DNA from 4 places in the Kribbella amoyensis genome. Region 2 is predicted to be linked to each of the others. Evidence: riboswitches for the same ligand, from Rfam matches in the RefSeq annotation. Region 2 holds a riboswitch; each other region holds the start of a gene.
What was found. Region 2 has a riboswitch for cobalamin ahead of FB561_RS07450 (CbtB domain-containing protein). Riboswitches for the same ligand answer to the same signal wherever they lie in the genome.
Positions count from the first base shown of each region.

Region 1: it holds a riboswitch for cobalamin, as region 2 does, so the genes downstream of both, FB561_RS24330 (putative cobaltochelatase) here and FB561_RS07450 (CbtB domain-containing protein) in region 2, are expected to answer to the same signal.
Region 3: it holds a riboswitch for cobalamin, as region 2 does, so the genes downstream of both, FB561_RS11215 (ABC transporter substrate-binding protein) here and FB561_RS07450 (CbtB domain-containing protein) in region 2, are expected to answer to the same signal.
Region 4: it holds a riboswitch for cobalamin, as region 2 does, so the genes downstream of both, metE (5-methyltetrahydropteroyltriglutamate--homocysteine S-methyltransferase) here and FB561_RS07450 (CbtB domain-containing protein) in region 2, are expected to answer to the same signal.

Region 1 covers NZ_VIVK01000001.1:5,198,178-5,202,042, forward strand. The annotation lists gene cobN (cobaltochelatase subunit CobN) at 1-1,346, shown strand, start outside; gene surE (5'/3'-nucleotidase SurE) at 1,405-2,172, shown strand; cobalamin riboswitch at 2,242-2,368, shown strand; gene FB561_RS24330 (putative cobaltochelatase) at 2,440-3,865, shown strand, end outside.
Region 2 covers NZ_VIVK01000001.1:1,554,069-1,557,933, reverse strand. The annotation lists gene FB561_RS07460 (MFS transporter) at 1-1,106, shown strand, start outside; gene FB561_RS07455 (LysE family translocator) at 1,113-1,751, opposite strand; cobalamin riboswitch at 1,821-1,971, shown strand; gene FB561_RS07450 (CbtB domain-containing protein) at 1,990-2,187, shown strand; gene FB561_RS07445 (CbtA family protein) at 2,250-3,029, shown strand; gene FB561_RS07440 (histidine phosphatase family protein) at 3,026-3,577, shown strand; gene FB561_RS07435 (alpha/beta hydrolase) at 3,666-3,865, shown strand, end outside.
Region 3 covers NZ_VIVK01000001.1:2,347,148-2,351,012, forward strand. The annotation lists gene FB561_RS11205 (MFS transporter) at 1-554, shown strand, start outside; gene FB561_RS11210 (hypothetical protein) at 667-1,641, shown strand; cobalamin riboswitch at 1,689-1,879, shown strand; gene FB561_RS11215 (ABC transporter substrate-binding protein) at 1,909-2,934, shown strand; gene FB561_RS11220 (FecCD family ABC transporter permease) at 2,931-3,865, shown strand, end outside.
Region 4 covers NZ_VIVK01000005.1:21,575-25,439, forward strand. The annotation lists gene FB561_RS37520 (penicillin-binding protein) at 1-1,366, shown strand, start outside; cobalamin riboswitch at 1,415-1,643, shown strand; partial or broken gene metE (5-methyltetrahydropteroyltriglutamate--homocysteine S-methyltransferase) at 1,772-3,865, shown strand, end outside.

The sequences.
Region 1 (3,865 bases), 3.6 Mb from region 2:
CCGCCGTGGCCGCCTCGCTGACCTTCGCCGCGACCGAGGTGGTGCCGCGGCTGGGCCGGACCGGCGACGAGCTGACGAACGTGCTGCGCGCCCTGGACGGCCGGTTCGTCGAGGCGGGTCCGTCGGGCTCGCCGACCCGCGGCCTGGTGAACGTGCTGCCGACCGGCCGGAACTTCTACGCCGTCGACCCGAAGGCGATCCCGAGCCGCAACGCCTGGGACGTCGGGGTCGCGCTGGCCGACTCGCTGCTGACCCGGCACCGCGCCGAGACGGGGGAGTGGCCGCGCTCGGTCGGCCTGACGGTCTGGGGGACGTCGGCGATGCGGACCCAGGGCGACGACCTGGCCGAGGTGCTCTGGCTGCTCGGTTGCCGGCCGGTCTGGGACGAGGCGTCCCGCCGGGTGACCGGGTTCGAGCCGGTCCCGGTCGCCGAGCTGGGCCGGCCGCGGATCGACGTCACGATCCGGATCTCCGGGTTCTTCCGGGACGCGTTCCCCCACGTGGTGGCGCTGCTGGACGAGGCGGTCCGGACCGTCGCCGGCCTGGACGAGCCGGCCGAGGACAACTACCTGCGTGCCCACGTCCTCGATGACGTTGCGTCTGGCAACGATCTGCGGGCGTCGACGGCCCGGGTCTTCGGGTCCAAGCCCGGCTCGTACGGCGCCGGCCTGCTGCCGTTGGTCGACGCGCGGAACTGGCGGACCGACGCCGAGCTGGCCGAGGTGTACGCGGTCTGGGGCGGGTACGCGTACGGCCAGGGCCTGGACGGGGCCGAGGCGCGTGGGTCGATGGAGCGCGCGTACGCCCGGATCCAGGTGGCCGCGAAGAACGCCGACACCCGCGAGCACGACATCATGGACTCGGACGACTACTTCCAGTACCACGGCGGCATGGTGGCGATGGTGCGGCACCTGACCGGCGCCAACCCGAAGGCGTACATCGGCGACTCGGCGGTGCCCGCGCAGGTGAAGACCCGGTCGCTGGAGGAGGAGACCAAGCGGGTCTTCCGGGCCCGGGTGGTGAATCCGCGCTGGATGGCGGCGATGCAGCGGCACGGGTACAAGGGCGCCTTCGAGATGGCGGCCACGGTCGACTACCTCTTCGGGTACGACGCGACCGCGGGGGTGGTGGACGACTGGATGTACGAGACGCTCACCACCGAGTACGTCGCGAACCATGAGGTGGCGGAGTTCTTCCGCAAGTCCAACCCGTGGGCCCGGCACGGGATCGCGGAGCGGCTGCTCGAAGCGGCCCAGCGCGGACTGTGGTCCGAGCCGTCCGCCGAAGCCCTGGAGACCCTGCGGGCCGCCGTGCTCGAGACCGAGGGTGACATCGAGGACCGCTGACTCCTGCTCGACGTCCGGTGTTCAGGCCGGGCCCGACGCGGTGTGATTGGGTGGAGTCATGGCTGCCGAGCGACTCCGGGTCCTGATCACCAACGACGACGGGTACCAGGCGCGCGGGATCCGCGCCCTCGCGGCAGCCGTCGCCGCCCAGGGTCACGACGTGGTCGTGGTCGCGCCGCTGGACGACCAGAGCGGCGTCGGGTCCGCCCGGGCCGGGATGGTCGGGCGGCCGATCGAGTCGGCGTCCGAGGAGGCCGGTGGCATCACCTTCACGGGGATCGCCGGCACGCCCGCGCTCGCGGTGACGCTGGCCGCCGTCGGCGCGTTCGGGGCCGCGCCGGACGTGGTCGTCTCCGGGATCAACCACGGCCACAACATCGGCGTACCGATCCTGCACTCCGGGACCGTCGCGGCCGCGCTCACCGCCGCGACCCAGGGGATGTCGGCGCTCGCAGTGAGTATCGACTCCGAGACCCCGCAGTACCTGGAGACCGCCGGCGCGGTCGCGGCCGAGGCGCTCGACTGGCTCGTCGGCGAACCGGCCGGCACGGTCCTCACGCTGAACGTCCCGGATCGCCCGGTGGCCGAGCTGGAGGGGATCCGGCGCGCCCACCTGACGCCGATCGAACGGTCCCGCATCGCCGGGACCGTCGCCGAGACCGGCGAGCCGATGATCGTGCTGGAGGACCCGGAGGCCGCGCCCGACCCGGCCACCGACGAGGCCCTGCTGGCCAAGGGCTACGTCACCGTCACGCCCATCGTCGGGGTGCGCGAGACCGACGTCGCGGTTCCCACCGACCGGTGGACCGAAGCGCTCCAGTCCTGAGGCTCCGCGGCCGGTAGGTGGTGATCGTCGCCACCCGACCGGAGTGCTGCCCGGGGCGTCGCCGTGTGCCATGATCTGGCGGACGGCAGTGGAGGAACACCGGTGACCGGCTGAGGCCGGGAGTCCGGGGCGGTCCCGCCACTGTGACCGGGTGATTCCCGGAAGCCAGGACATCTGCCGCCGTCCGCCCGGGAGCGTTGGCGTGCCCGGGTGTGCCGAGTGCCGTTGCGGGCGTGGACACCCGCTGGACGAAGGGAATCGCCGCTGATGCGGTCTGCTCCGACCACTGCCCGTCCTTCGCTGGGCTTCCCGTTCACCGCCGTCGTCGGGATGGACGACCTGCAGCTCGCGCTGGTGCTGGCCGCGATCTCACCGGCCATCGGCGGCGTGCTGATCCGCGGCGAGAAGGGGACGGCCAAGTCGACGGCCGTCCGCGCCCTGACCGAGATCCTGCCCCCGGTCGACGTGGTCACCGGCTGCCGGTTCTCCTGCGACCCGGGCGACCCCGATCCCGACTGCCCCGACGGTCCCCATGACGCCGCTGCCGCTGCGGTGCGACCCGCGCGGCTGGTGGAACTGCCGGTGGGCGCGACCGAGGACCGGGTACTCGGCTCGCTGCACCTGGAACGCGCGCTGGCCGAGGGCATCACGGCGTACGAGCCGGGGTTGCTCGCCGCCGCGCATCGCGGGCTGCTGTACGTGGACGAGGTCAACCTGCTGCACGACCACCTGGTCGACGTCCTGCTGGACGCGGCCGCGATGGGCCGGGCGACCGTCGAGCGGGACGGGGTGTCGGTGACGCACCCGGCGCGGTTCGTCCTGGTCGGGACGATGAACCCGGAGGAGGGCGAGCTCCGGCCACAGCTGCTCGACCGGTTCGGCCTGACCGTGGACGTGGTCGCGAGCCGGGATCCCGCGGTCCGGGTCGAGGTGATGCGGGCACGGCTGGCGTACGAGGCCGACGCGGCGAGCTTCGTCGGCCGGTACGACGCCGCGCAGCGCGAACTCGCCGAGCGCATCGTCAAGGCGCGGAGCCTGCTGGCGGACGTGATCCTGACCGACCCGGCGCTGCGGCAGATCGCCGAGATCTGCGCCGCCTTCGACGTGGACGGGATGCGGGCGGACCTGGTCACCGCGCGGACCGCGGTCGCACACGCGGCCTGGTCGGGGCGGACCGTGGTGGAGGTGGAGGACGTCCGGGCCGCGGCGAAGCTCGCCCTGCCGCACCGGCGGCGGCGCAACCCGTTCGACGCGCCCGGGCTGGACGAGGAGCAGCTCGAGCAGGCGATCAACGACAGCATGCCGCAAGACCCGGACGACGATCCCGACGGTGGTCCCGACGGCGGTCCCGGGGGTGGCGGGCCTGAGGGTGGTCCGGATGATGGCGGGCCGGATCGTGATGGGTCGGACCGCGACTCCGCGTCCTCCGGCGCCGACGACGCGAACAACGCCGAGCAAGCTGGCGCGGCGCCGGCCGGGCAGGTCGCGGCCAGTTCCGAGCCGTACAAGGCGCGCCTGCTCAGCATCCAGTCGGCCGGGACCGGGGTCGCCGGCCGCCGGTCGCGCGCGATCACCGAGGTGGGCCGCGTCGTCGGCGACCGCGTCCGGGTCGGGCGTGAGTCCGGCCGCCCGCATCTGCTGGCGACCCTGCGCAACGCGGCGCCGCACCAGCGCACCCGCGGCCGGACCGGTC
Region 2 (3,865 bases):
GCCCGCTCTGGTACGGCACCGCGTGGTTCCTCGCCGGACTGCTGATCGCCGGGCTGGCTCCCACGATGGAGGTCCTGGTCGTCGGCCGCGTCATCCAGGGCTTCGGCGCGGGCCTGCTGACGGTCGCGTTGTACGTGGTCGTCGGCCACCTGTACCCGGCGGCGCTGCGACCGCGGATCTTCGCGGCGTTCGCGACCGGCTGGGTGGTGCCGTCGTTGGTCGGGCCCGCGATCGCCGGGTTGATCGTGGAGCACACCAACTGGCGCATCGTCTTCCTCGCCGTACCGGTGATGGCGATCCCGGCCGCGCTGATCATGCGGCCCGGTCTGGCTCGCGGTGACGTCCGGGCGACAACCAGTGGCAAGCTCTGGAACAGGCAGGCGTGGTGGGCGCTCGCGGCCGCCGTCGGCGTCGGGCTGCTCCACTACGGTGGCCAGCAGCGGGGCGTACTCCAGCTCGCGCTGATCGTCGTCGGTCTGGCCGCGGTCGCTTCGTTCGCGCCCAGGCTGCTGCCGAAGGGCACGTTCGCGATCGGGGCCGGGCTGCCCGCGGTGATCGCGTTGCGCGGCCTGGTCGCGGCAGCCGGGTTCGTGGCCGAGGTCTTCCTGCCGCTGATGCTGACCCGTGAACGCGGGCTGTCGCCGGCGTTCGCGGGGCTCGTGCTCACCGTGAGCGCGCTGAGCTGGACCGCAGCCTCCTGGTACCGCGGCCGGCCGAACCAGCCGTTCGAGCCGCACGTCTTCCTGCAGGCGGGCATGGTGTCGCTGCTGCTCGGCATCGTGATCGCGGCCGCGACCCTGAACGAGCACGTCCCGGTCGTGATCGGGATCCTCGGCTGGGGTTTGGCCGGGCTCGGGATGGGGACCGTGTTCCCGACCGTCTCGGTGCTGGTGCTGGAGTACTCGAGTCCGGAACAGCAGGGCGCGAACAGCTCGGCCTTGCAGCTGAGCGACTCGTTGCTGACGGCAACCGTACTGGCGGTCGGCGGCTCGCTGTTCGCCGCGCTCGAGCCGCACTCCGCGACGACGGCGTACCTGACCGCGTTCGGTCTGCCCGCGGCCCTCGCCCTGCTCGGTGTCGTCGCGGCCCGGCGGACGCGAGCCTGAGCCGGCCTACTCCTTGGACCCGCTGACCGCGATGCTCGCGCCGAGGCCGATGATCATCAGCCCGCCGGTCCCACCGACCAGTTCGAGCCGCCGTGGCGATCGGGCGAACCACTCCCGCGCCGTCCCGGCGACCAGGGCCCACAGGCTGTCGGTGCACAGGGCGATGAGCAGGAACACCAGGCCGAGGACCAGGATCTGCGCCGTCGCCGGTCCCGCCTTCGCGTCGACGAACTGCGGCAACACCACGGCGAAGAACACGGCCGTCTTCGCGTTCGTGACGCCGACCAGGAACCCTTGCCGCAGAACGCGCCGCGTGCTGCCCGGCTTCACCCCGGTCGCGAGCGCCTCGGCCAGCGACTTGCGGGTGCGGAACGCGTGCACGCCGAGATACACGAGGTACGCCGCGCCGGCCAGCTTCACCACGGTCAGGGCGACGGCGCTGGCCGCGATCAGGGCGCCGAGGCCGAAGGCGACGGCGAGCAGCATCACGGTGGCGCCGAGCGTGTTGCCGACCATCGTGAGCAACGCTTCCCGGCGGCCGACGGCGAGCGCGCGACCGACGATGAACAGCACGCTCGGTCCGGGGACGACGATGATCACCAAGGCGGTGACGGCGAACGCGACCAGGTGATGGGCAGACGGCATCTGCTCAGCGTAGGTGGGTCCGCGACCCGGTGGGAAACATCACCCGGCTCGTCTCGTCCGTTGACCCTTGCCGAACGTGGCCGCTACGGTTCGCAGGACAACCTGCGATGCCATGAGGGAAACCGGTGAGAGTCCGGTACGGCCGCGCCACTGTGAGCGAGCTTGCTCGTGAGTCAGGACGCTCGGGCACCAGCAGACCTTTCGAAGGGGACGCGCACTTCCCCAGGAGGTATTCACGATGCCCGCTCCTGCTCGCTCGGTCGCCGTACCGGCTGTCTCGCCGCGTCTGCTCGCGACCGCCCTGCTCACCGTCGGTCTGCTGCTGACGCTGGCTTACCTGGTCGCGTTCGACCAGGGCGCCGTCTCCCGTTCCGGGATGTTCCTGCACGAGCTGATGCACGACGGCCGGCACCTGCTCGGCGTGCCCTGCCACTGACGTCCTGCTCCACCCCTCACCGGCCCGGGTTCCGGGCTGAACCTCACGGACAGGACTCTGTCATGCGCACTTTCGGCAACCTTGTCGTGCGCGGACTCCTCGTCGGGCTCTTCGCCGGTCTGCTGGCCGGCGCCTTCGCGTACGTGACGGGCGAACCGCACATCGACGCCGCGATCGCGATCGAAGAGGCTGGCGGCGCCGCGCACACCCACGGCGATTCGCACGACACCAGCACGGAGGCGGCACCCGCCGACGAGGAGGAGCCACTCGTCAGCCGGAGCGGTCAGCGGGCCGGCCTCTTCCTCGCCACGGCCCTGTACGGCGTCGCGCTCGGCGGCATCTTCGCCGTCGGATTCACGCTGCTGCGCCGGCGACTGCGGACCACCAACGACTCGTACGCCGCGCTCGGTCTGGCGGCAGCCGGGTTCGTCGGGATCGTGCTGGTGCCGTTCCTGAAGTACCCGCCGAACCCGCCCGCGGTCGGTGACCCGGAGACGATTACCAAACGCACGGTCAGCTACCTGCTCACCCTGGTGATCGGGTTGCTCGCGATCTGGGCCGGCGTGGCCGCGTCCCGCTGGGCGGCGCGGTTCGGCGAGGCGCCGTGGATCCGGCTCGGCGTCGGCGGTGCGGCGCTCCTGGCGACCGTGGTCGCGGCGTACCTGGTGCTGCCCGCGATCAACGAGGTGCCGGGGTCGTTCCCGGCCACGCTGCTCTGGCAGTTCCGGTTCGCCTCGCTCGGTACTCAGGCGGTGCTCTGGACCCTGATCGGATTCGGTTACGCTGCGCTCGTGGATCGTCGCGTTCCGTCGAAGTCCGAGTCTGAGGTGGTGGCCGCGTGACCGCCCTTCGGCTGCTGGCGCATGCCCTGACCCCAGGCCTCCGCGGCCTCGTTCTCGGCGGTGAGCCCGCGCCCGATGCGGCCGGGCTCGACGCTGCCCGCGAGCTCAAGGTGTCCGCCGATCACGCGTACTGCGGTCCCGAACCGGCCGCGGTCCGGACCGCCGAGGTGCTCGGCCTGACCCCGACCGTGGACGCCGCGCTCCGCGATCGGCAGTACGGCGACTGGTCCGGGCGGAACCTCGAGGAGTTGCTCGCGGCCGAGCCGGACCGGGTCGCCGCATGGCTCGACCGCCCGCACACCGCCCCGCCGAACGGCGAGACCGAGAACGACCTGATCACCCGGGTCGCCGACTGGCTCGGCGATCTCGGTCAGCGGCACGACGAGCGCAGTACGGTCGTCGCCGTGGTGCATCCGGCCGTGGTCCGGGCGGCAGTGCTGTACGTGTTGGAAGCGCCGGCCGAGTCGCTGCGGCACGTGGACGTCCGGCCACTTGCGGCGGTGGAGCTTTCCCTGCGCGCCGGCAACTGGTCACTCGCCTTCCACTGAGTTACTACTTCCCGTCAGCCGTTTCCGGTGCCAGACTGCCGGAAGCCCGGTGTGATGCCCGGGTGACCGACTGTCACGGGGAGTCGCGATGCCGGATGCCGAGCAGCTCGAAGAGCGTTACCGCGCCAACCACGCGCGCCTGCTCGCGGCTCGCGACCGGTTGCAGGCCGCGACCGACGAGGGGACCGCGACCGAGGCCGACCGGACCCGGCTGGCCACGATCAGCGAACTGCTCACTCCTGTCGTCTCCACCGAGGTCGGTGCCGACGGCAAGGTTGTCGAGGTCAA
Region 3 (3,865 bases), 790 kb from region 2:
CGGCGTTCGCGACCGAGGTGCTGAAGGAACCGAAGCTCCTGGGGTTGCTGTACAGCGCGGAGGCGATCGGCGCGATGCTGGCGACGCTGACGAGCGGTTGGGCGAGCCGGGTCCATCACCACGGCCGCGCTGTGGTGCTCGCGACGATCACCTGGGGCGCGTCGGTCGGGATCGCGGGACTGGCGCCGAACATCTGGTTCGCGATCGCCTTCTTCGCGGTCGCGGGTGGAGCGGACATGATCTCGGGACTGTTCCGCGCGGTGATCTGGAACCAGACGATCCCGGACGAGATGCGCGGCCGACTGGCGGGAATCGAGATGCTGTCGTACTCGCTGGGGCCGCTGGGCGGGCAGTCGAGATCGGGGTTGGTGGCGGACCTGACGAGCGTGCGGACGTCCATCGTGAGCGGCGGCGTGTTGTGCGTCGCGGGCGTGCTGGCGACGGCGGTATGGCTGAAGGACTTCTGGCGCTACGACGCAAGAACCGACGAGCACGCGGTGCGCGAGCGGGAACTGAGGTCCACGGCTGCCGTTGGGGAGGGCACGGCGCCGTAGCTGCGGACGGTTGGCGCGACTACCGCCTCTCAGGGTGAGCACGGCGACAGAGGAGCCGCGCGTGCTGGGTACTCCTCTGCTCCACCCGCCACCTGGGTACAGTCGGTGCACCATGCGAATCCGTCCCGTAGCCGCCTCGTCCACCGTGCTCGCCCTCGCCGCGCTGGCTGGGTGTGGTGGCGGTGGGAACGAGAGCGCGCCCGACGTACCTCCGCTGGTCTCCGTCAGCACCACGCCGACCGAGTCCCCCTCAGCGACCCCGACAGAAACGCCGGGCACCCCACCGACCGCGAAGGTCGCCGACACCCTTTGCGTGCGGATGGACCAGACCTTCGTCCAGGCCACACTCGCAGCGCCCGTCGTGACGATTCAGCCGAAGGCGGTTCCGGCGGAGATCGGGTTGCCCAGCTACGACCTCTGCCAGCTCGCGCTCAGCACCAGCCCGACTGGCCCGGTCCTCAAGGTCGGTACCTCCGTGCTCACCGCGACGAAGGGCGAGCTCGCCGCCGCGAAGAAGGCGTACGACGCGACGAGGGGCGAACCGTCCAAGCTCGTCTCCGTCGGCCAGGGCGGATTCGGGACCAGCCGCTTCGTCGTCTTCCTGCTCGGCACCAGGATGATCAAGGTGGAAGGCCCACCCGCCACCTCCGCGAAGTACGTCGCGCTCGGCCTGGAGGCGGCCCGGCAAGCACCCGGATTGCCCGAGGCGTCCCCGCTGATCACGCGCCCGGACTGCGAGCGCGGTACCTCGGCAGCGGCCAAGGTGATGGGCGCGGAGGCGATGGCGCGGCGCGACGGGCAGACGGCGACCGGGGACACGGTCTGCGGGTGGATCAACGCCGACGCGGTCCTGTACTCGACGGTGCGCCGGGTGCCGGATGCGCAAGCGGCGATGGCGTCGATCCGCAAGGCGCCGACCTCTCAGCCCGTACCGCTCGGCGACGAGGGGTACGTCGACACCGCGACTGGCCGCGGGACCATCCGCGTGGGGACCGACAAGATCGTCGACCTGGTTCCGACCGGCCGGCCGAAGACCGACGACATGGTCGCCTTCGCCCTCGCGATGTCCCCGCTCTACACCCGCTGAACCCCCTCGAAGTGGGACCTGCTCGTGCGACTTGATCGCAGGTTGGGTTACGGTACTCGCGCCGTGGTGTTCGGGAAGCCGGTGAAGTACCGGCGCGGCCCTCGCCACTGTGATCGGGAGTTCCGCCGCGCGTTCGCCTCGTAAGGGTGAGACCACTGGTCCGTGAGGACTGGGAAGGTCAGTGCGGTGGATGTGGTGTCCCGTCAGCCAGGAGACCGGCCACGGCGTGTCAGACCCATCCACGAGGTGCTGGAGGAGCGGTCCGCCATGGCCGTTGTACGTAAGGCAGTTGCTGCTGCCGTCGCCCTGTCCCTGCTCACGGCCTGCGGCGGCGCCGCCGAGGCCGGTCCGAGCACCGATGCCGTCACCGTGCGGAACTGCGGCCTGGACGTGTCCGTCGACGGCCCGCCCGAGCGGGTTTTCGCGGCGTACCAGCCGGCGATCGAGATGGCGCACGCGCTCGGCCTGTCCGATCGCCTGGTCGGTACGGCGTTCCTGGACTCCGAGGTGCTCCCGGAGTACGCCGACGCGCAGCGCGACCGCAAGTACTACAAGAACCTGCCGAGTCGCGAGGAACTGCTCAGCCACAACCCCGACTTCGTGCTGTCCGGGTTCAACGACGTGTTCAGCGCGGCCGGGACGGACGGGAGCTTCGGCAGCCGCAAGAGCCTGACCGACCTCGGGGTCCGGACCTGGATCTTCAGCCCGCTCTGCCCGACGGCGGACGGCAAGGGCGACGAGGCGATCGACCCGGCGAGCGTGTCGATGGACAACGTGTACGCCGATCTGCGCGACCTCGGCAAGCTGTTCGGCGCGGGGGACAAGGCGGAGCAGGTGATCGCCGACCAGCAGCGCCGGATCGCCGCCGTCGAGGCGAAGGTGAAGGGCGCGGACCGGCCGACGGTGGCGATCGTGCGACCCGGCCTCGAGGGCGGTGGGCTGACCGTGTCGGGCGGTCCCGACTTCGGCACGGTACTGATCCGCCAGGCCGGCGGCGTGAACGCGTTCGCGGATCTCACCGCCAAGCGGAACGTGAAGATCAGCGCCGAGGAGTTCATCAAGCGCGATCCCGACTACGTCCTGATCAGCGGCTGCTGCGACGCGACGCTGACCGAGGACCGGACCCGGCCCGATGTGGACAAGCTCCTCGCCAATCCCGCCTTCGCGAACCTCAAGGCCGTGCAGAACAAGCACGTCGTGCCGTGGTTGTTCGCACACCACTCGGCCGGTGTCCGCGGCGCCCACTCGACAGAGCTGATCGCGAAGATCATCCACCCGGATCGCGTCAAGTGACGCTGTCGCGTCGCCGCGGACTGCTGCACCACAGCGGTCCGCGCGCGGCGGGACTGGCCGCGGCGGTCACCGTCCTGCTGGCCGCGGTACTCCTCTCGCTCCTGGCCGGGGCGCAGTGGTTCGGGCCCCGCGACGTGTACGCCGCGGCCGCCGAGTTCGCCGGATCGGACACCGACCGCGTGATCCGGTACCTCCGCCTCCCGCGCACCGCGACCGGGTTGCTCGCGGGCGCCGCGTTGGGTCTGGCCGGCGCCTTGATGCAGGGCGTCACCCGCAACCCGCTGGCCGATCCCGGCCTGCTCGGCGTCAACGCGGGCGCGGCGCTGGCCGTGGTCGGGGCGATCGGGCTGCTCGGCATCCACAGCCTGACCGGGTACGTCTGGTTCGCCATGGGCGGTGCACTGGTCGCGACGGTCGTCGTGCACCTGGTCGGGTCGGTCGGGCGGGGCGGCGCGACCCCGGTCAAGCTGGCGCTGGCCGGTGCGGCGTTATCGGCGCTGCTCGGCTCGGTGACGTCCGCGGCGACCTTGCTGGACCTGTCCACGCTGAACGAGTTCCGCTTCTGGGTGGTCGGGTCCCTCACCCTGGCGACCGGCGGGATCGTCGCCCAGGCGGTCCCGTTCATTGCCGTCGGCATCGTTCTCGCGCTGGCCCTCGGTCGCTCGCTCAACCAGCTGGCCCTCGGCGAGGACCTCGCGACCGCCCTCGGTACCAGGGTCACCGTGGTCCGGATCCTGGCCGGCCTGGCGGTCGTCCTGCTGGCCGGGACGGCGACCGCGATGGCGGGCCCGATCGGCTTCGTCGGTCTCGCGGTACCCCACGTCGCGCGGACTATCGTGGGTCCCGACTACCGCTGGATCCTGCCCTGGTCGGTGGTCCTCGCGCCGACGGTGCTCCTGCTCGCCGATGTGGCCGGCCGGCTCGTCGTCCG
Region 4 (3,865 bases), on a different contig from region 2:
GGTGGCCAAGTTGCTGGACAACCCGGCCCTCGGCAGTACCCCGAAGGAGCGCGAGCACTACCTGAAGACCGGCGGGCTGACCATCCGGACCTCGCTCGACCCGCGGATCCAGGCGGCCGCGCAGGCGTCGATCAAGGAGCACGCCAAGGTCTCGGACACCGCGATCGCGGCCATCACCGTGGTCGAGCCAGGCAGCGGCCTGGTCAAGGGGATGGTGCAGAGCAAGCCGTACGGCAAGGGCCGCAACCACACGTACTACAACCTGAACGTGGAGAAGTCGTACCCCGGCGGGTACGGCGGGTTCCAGAACGGCTCCACCATGAAGGCGTTCACGATCGCGGCCGCGATCCAGCAGGGGCTGCCGCTGACGTACCGGATCAACTCGCCCGCGCAGATCGACCTGAGTGGACGCCGGTTCAAGACCTGCTCCGGCTCCACCCGGGACCCGAACTACCGCCCGCGGAACTCCACCCGCAGCGGCAACCTGACGATGATCGAAGCCGCGAAGGCCTCGACCAACACGTACTTCCTGCAACTGTCCCAGCGCACCGGGCTGTGCTCGATCGCCACGATCGCGGCGAACCTCGGCATGTACAACGCGCAGACCCAGGAACCGCTCGACCAGGTGGTCTCGATGACGCTCGGCGTCGGGTACGTGACTCCGTTGATGCTCTCGAACGCGTACGCGACCTTCGCGGCCCGCGGCAAGTACTGCCGGCCGACCGTGGTCACGTCGGTGCAGGACAAGTCCGGCAAGCCCGTCCAGACGCCCGGGATCGGTTGCCGGCAGGTCCTCACTCCCGCCGTCGCCGACGGCGTCAACCGCGTCCTCAGCGCCGTGATGGAACCGGGCGGTACCGGCGGCCGGCTGAACTTCGGCAACTGGGACCTGGCCGGCAAGACCGGCACCATCCAGGACAACCTGGCCGTCTGGTACGCCGGCTACACCCCGAACCTGGCCGCGGCCGCCGTCGTCGCCGACGCCACCCTGCCGTACACGAACCTGATGTACGGCCACACCCTCGACGGCCAGGACATCTCCGACCCGACCGGGTCCGGGACCGCGGGCCCGCTCTGGCAGACCGCGATGGAGAAGGCCCTGCAGGGGATGCCGCTGCGCCGCTTCGTCCCGCCGAACAGCAAGATCACCGGCGGCGACGGCAAGTCCCTGCCCCCGGTCAGCGGGATGAGCCCCGGCGAGGCGACGGACACGCTGAGCCGAGCCGGGTACCAGGTCGTCCTGTCCGGCGACCGGGTGAACTCCCCGGAGGCCGAGGGCACCGTCGCCTACACCGATCCGCGAACCGGCGACCGCCCGCCCCCGGGGTCCCAGGTGACGCTGTTCCTCTCCAACGGGCAGAACTGATCGCTGCCGAGGTGAGACGGCCGACACACCGGGTCGACGGGACGCGCTAAGGTCGGTGCCGCCGATGGTTCGTGTCGGCCGCGCAGAGGCGCGGCGAGGCACGAGGCAACAGGGAACCTGGCGCGAATCCGGGACTGCCCCGCAGCGGTGAACGGGAACGACCGCCGTCAGAAGCACTGGGCCGCAAGGCCTGGGAAGCGACGGCCAGTAGGCCAGCCGACCGAATCCGGTCGGCCCGCCCGTGAGTCCGAACACCTGCCTTCGGTCCGCACACCACCCGGTGTGCGGTGAGGTCGAGGGTCTCGTGGGAGGACCTGCCTGCAGCGGCTGCCGTGCGTCGGCGTGCCGCCTGGTCGCCGTCCCGCGAGCCCAGCGCCTCGTCACCGCGCTCGCGAGGAGAGAGACGTGAACACATCCATCGGTCCGATCGGGACCACCGTGCTGGGCTACCCGCGGATCGGGCCCCGGCGAGAACTCAAGCACGCCGTCGAGCAGTACTGGGCCGGCGCGATCGACGCCACCGAACTCGAGCGCCGCACGGCCGGGCAACGAGCCGCCACGCTCACCGACCTGGCCGGCCGCGGCTTGGACGTCGTTCCTGGCAACACGTTCTCGTACTACGACCAGGTACTCGACCTGGCCCATCTGGTCGACGCCGTACCGCACCGCTTCCGCGAACTCGGGTTGTCGCGGCTCGACACGTACTTCGCGATGGCCCGTGGTACCGGCGACGTGGCTCCGCTGGAACTGACGAAGTGGTTCGACACGAACTACCACTACCTGGTCCCCGAACTCGACGGCGCGACCAGCTTCCGGCTCGCCGGGGACAAGCCGCTGGCCGAGCTCGCCGAGGCGGCCGCGCTCGGGGTACGGACCCGGCCTGTCCTGGTCGGCCCGGTGACGTTCCTGCTGTTGTCGAAGGCGTCGGCGGATGCGGCCCCCGGCTTCGCCCCGCTCGATCTGCTCGACCCGCTGCTCGACGTGTACGCGGAACTGCTCGAGCGACTCGACGCGGCCGGCGCCGAGTGGGTCCAGCTCGACGAACCGGCGTTCGTGGCTGACCGGACCCCGGCCGAGTTGGACGTCTTGCGGTCCGCGTACGACCGGCTGTCCGCGCTCCCCCGGCGCCCGAAGCTGCTGGTGGCGTCGTACTTCGGCGACCTGGGCGACGCACTCCCCCGGCTGGCGGCCACCGCGGTGGAGGGGATCGCCGTCGACCTGGTGTCCGCGCCCGGGACCGTCGAACGGATCGCGGCGCTGCCCGAGTTCCAGCGCAAGACGGTGGTCGCGGGAGTGGTGGACGGGCGCAACGTTTGGCGGACCGACCTCGGGGCCGCCCTGTCACGGTGCGCGGTGCTGCTCGGATCGGTTGGTCAGCTGGTGGTTTCGACGTCCTGCTCGCTGCTCCACGTCCCGTACGACGTGGCCGTGGAGACCGACGTCGATCCCCAGGTCCGCGACCGGCTGAGCTTCGCCGCGCAGAAGGTCGACGAGGTGGTACTCCTCGGCCGGGCGCTCCACGACGACCGCGGCGTCCTGAGCTCGGCCGTTGGACGTGAGCCGGGAGATACCGAGATCCAGGCGCGAGTGGCCGCGATCCGGCCCGAGGACCGGCGTCGCGCCCCGTACGCCGAACGCGCCGCCGCGCAACGGGAGGCCCTCCGGCTGCCCGCGGTTCCGACCACGACGATCGGCTCCTTCCCGCAGACGGCCGACGTCCGCCGAGCGCGGGCCGAGTTCCAGGCGGGCCGGATCGACCAGTCGACGTACGACGAGCGGATGCGCGCCGAGATCGCCCGGGTGGTGCTGGTCCAGACCGAGCTGGGGCTCGACGTCCTGGTCCACGGCGAGCCGGAACGCAACGACATGGTGCAGTACTTCGCCGAGCAGCTCGACGGGTTCGCGACCACCCGGCTCGGCTGGGTCCAGTCGTACGGGACCCGCTGTGTCCGGCCGCCGATCCTGCACGGCGACGTGGCCCGGACCGGCCCGATGACGGTCGGCTGGACGTCGTACGCGCAGTCGCTCACCGATCGGCCGGTGAAGGGCATGCTGACCGGCCCGGTGACGATCCTGGCCTGGTCCTTCGTCCGCGACGACCAGCCGCTCGCGGTCACCGCGGACCAGGTCGCCCTCGCGCTCCGGGACGAGATCGGGGACCTGGTCGACGCCGGCACCGGCATCATCCAGGTCGACGAGCCCGCGTTGCGCGAACTGCTGCCGCTCCGCGAGGCCGAGCACAAGGAGTACCTGGACTGGGCGGTCGGCGCGTTCCGGTTGGCCACCGCCGGTGCGCCCGCGCGAGTCCAGGTGCACACGCATCTGTGCTACTCCGAGTTCGGCGCGGTGATCGCCGGGATCGACGGCCTCGACGCGGACGTGACCACGATCGAGGCGGCCCGGTCGCGGATGGAGGTCCTGGCCGACCTGGGGCGGATCGGCTTCGGCCGCGGCGTCGGACCCGGTGTGTACGACATCCACTCGCCCCGCGTACCGTCC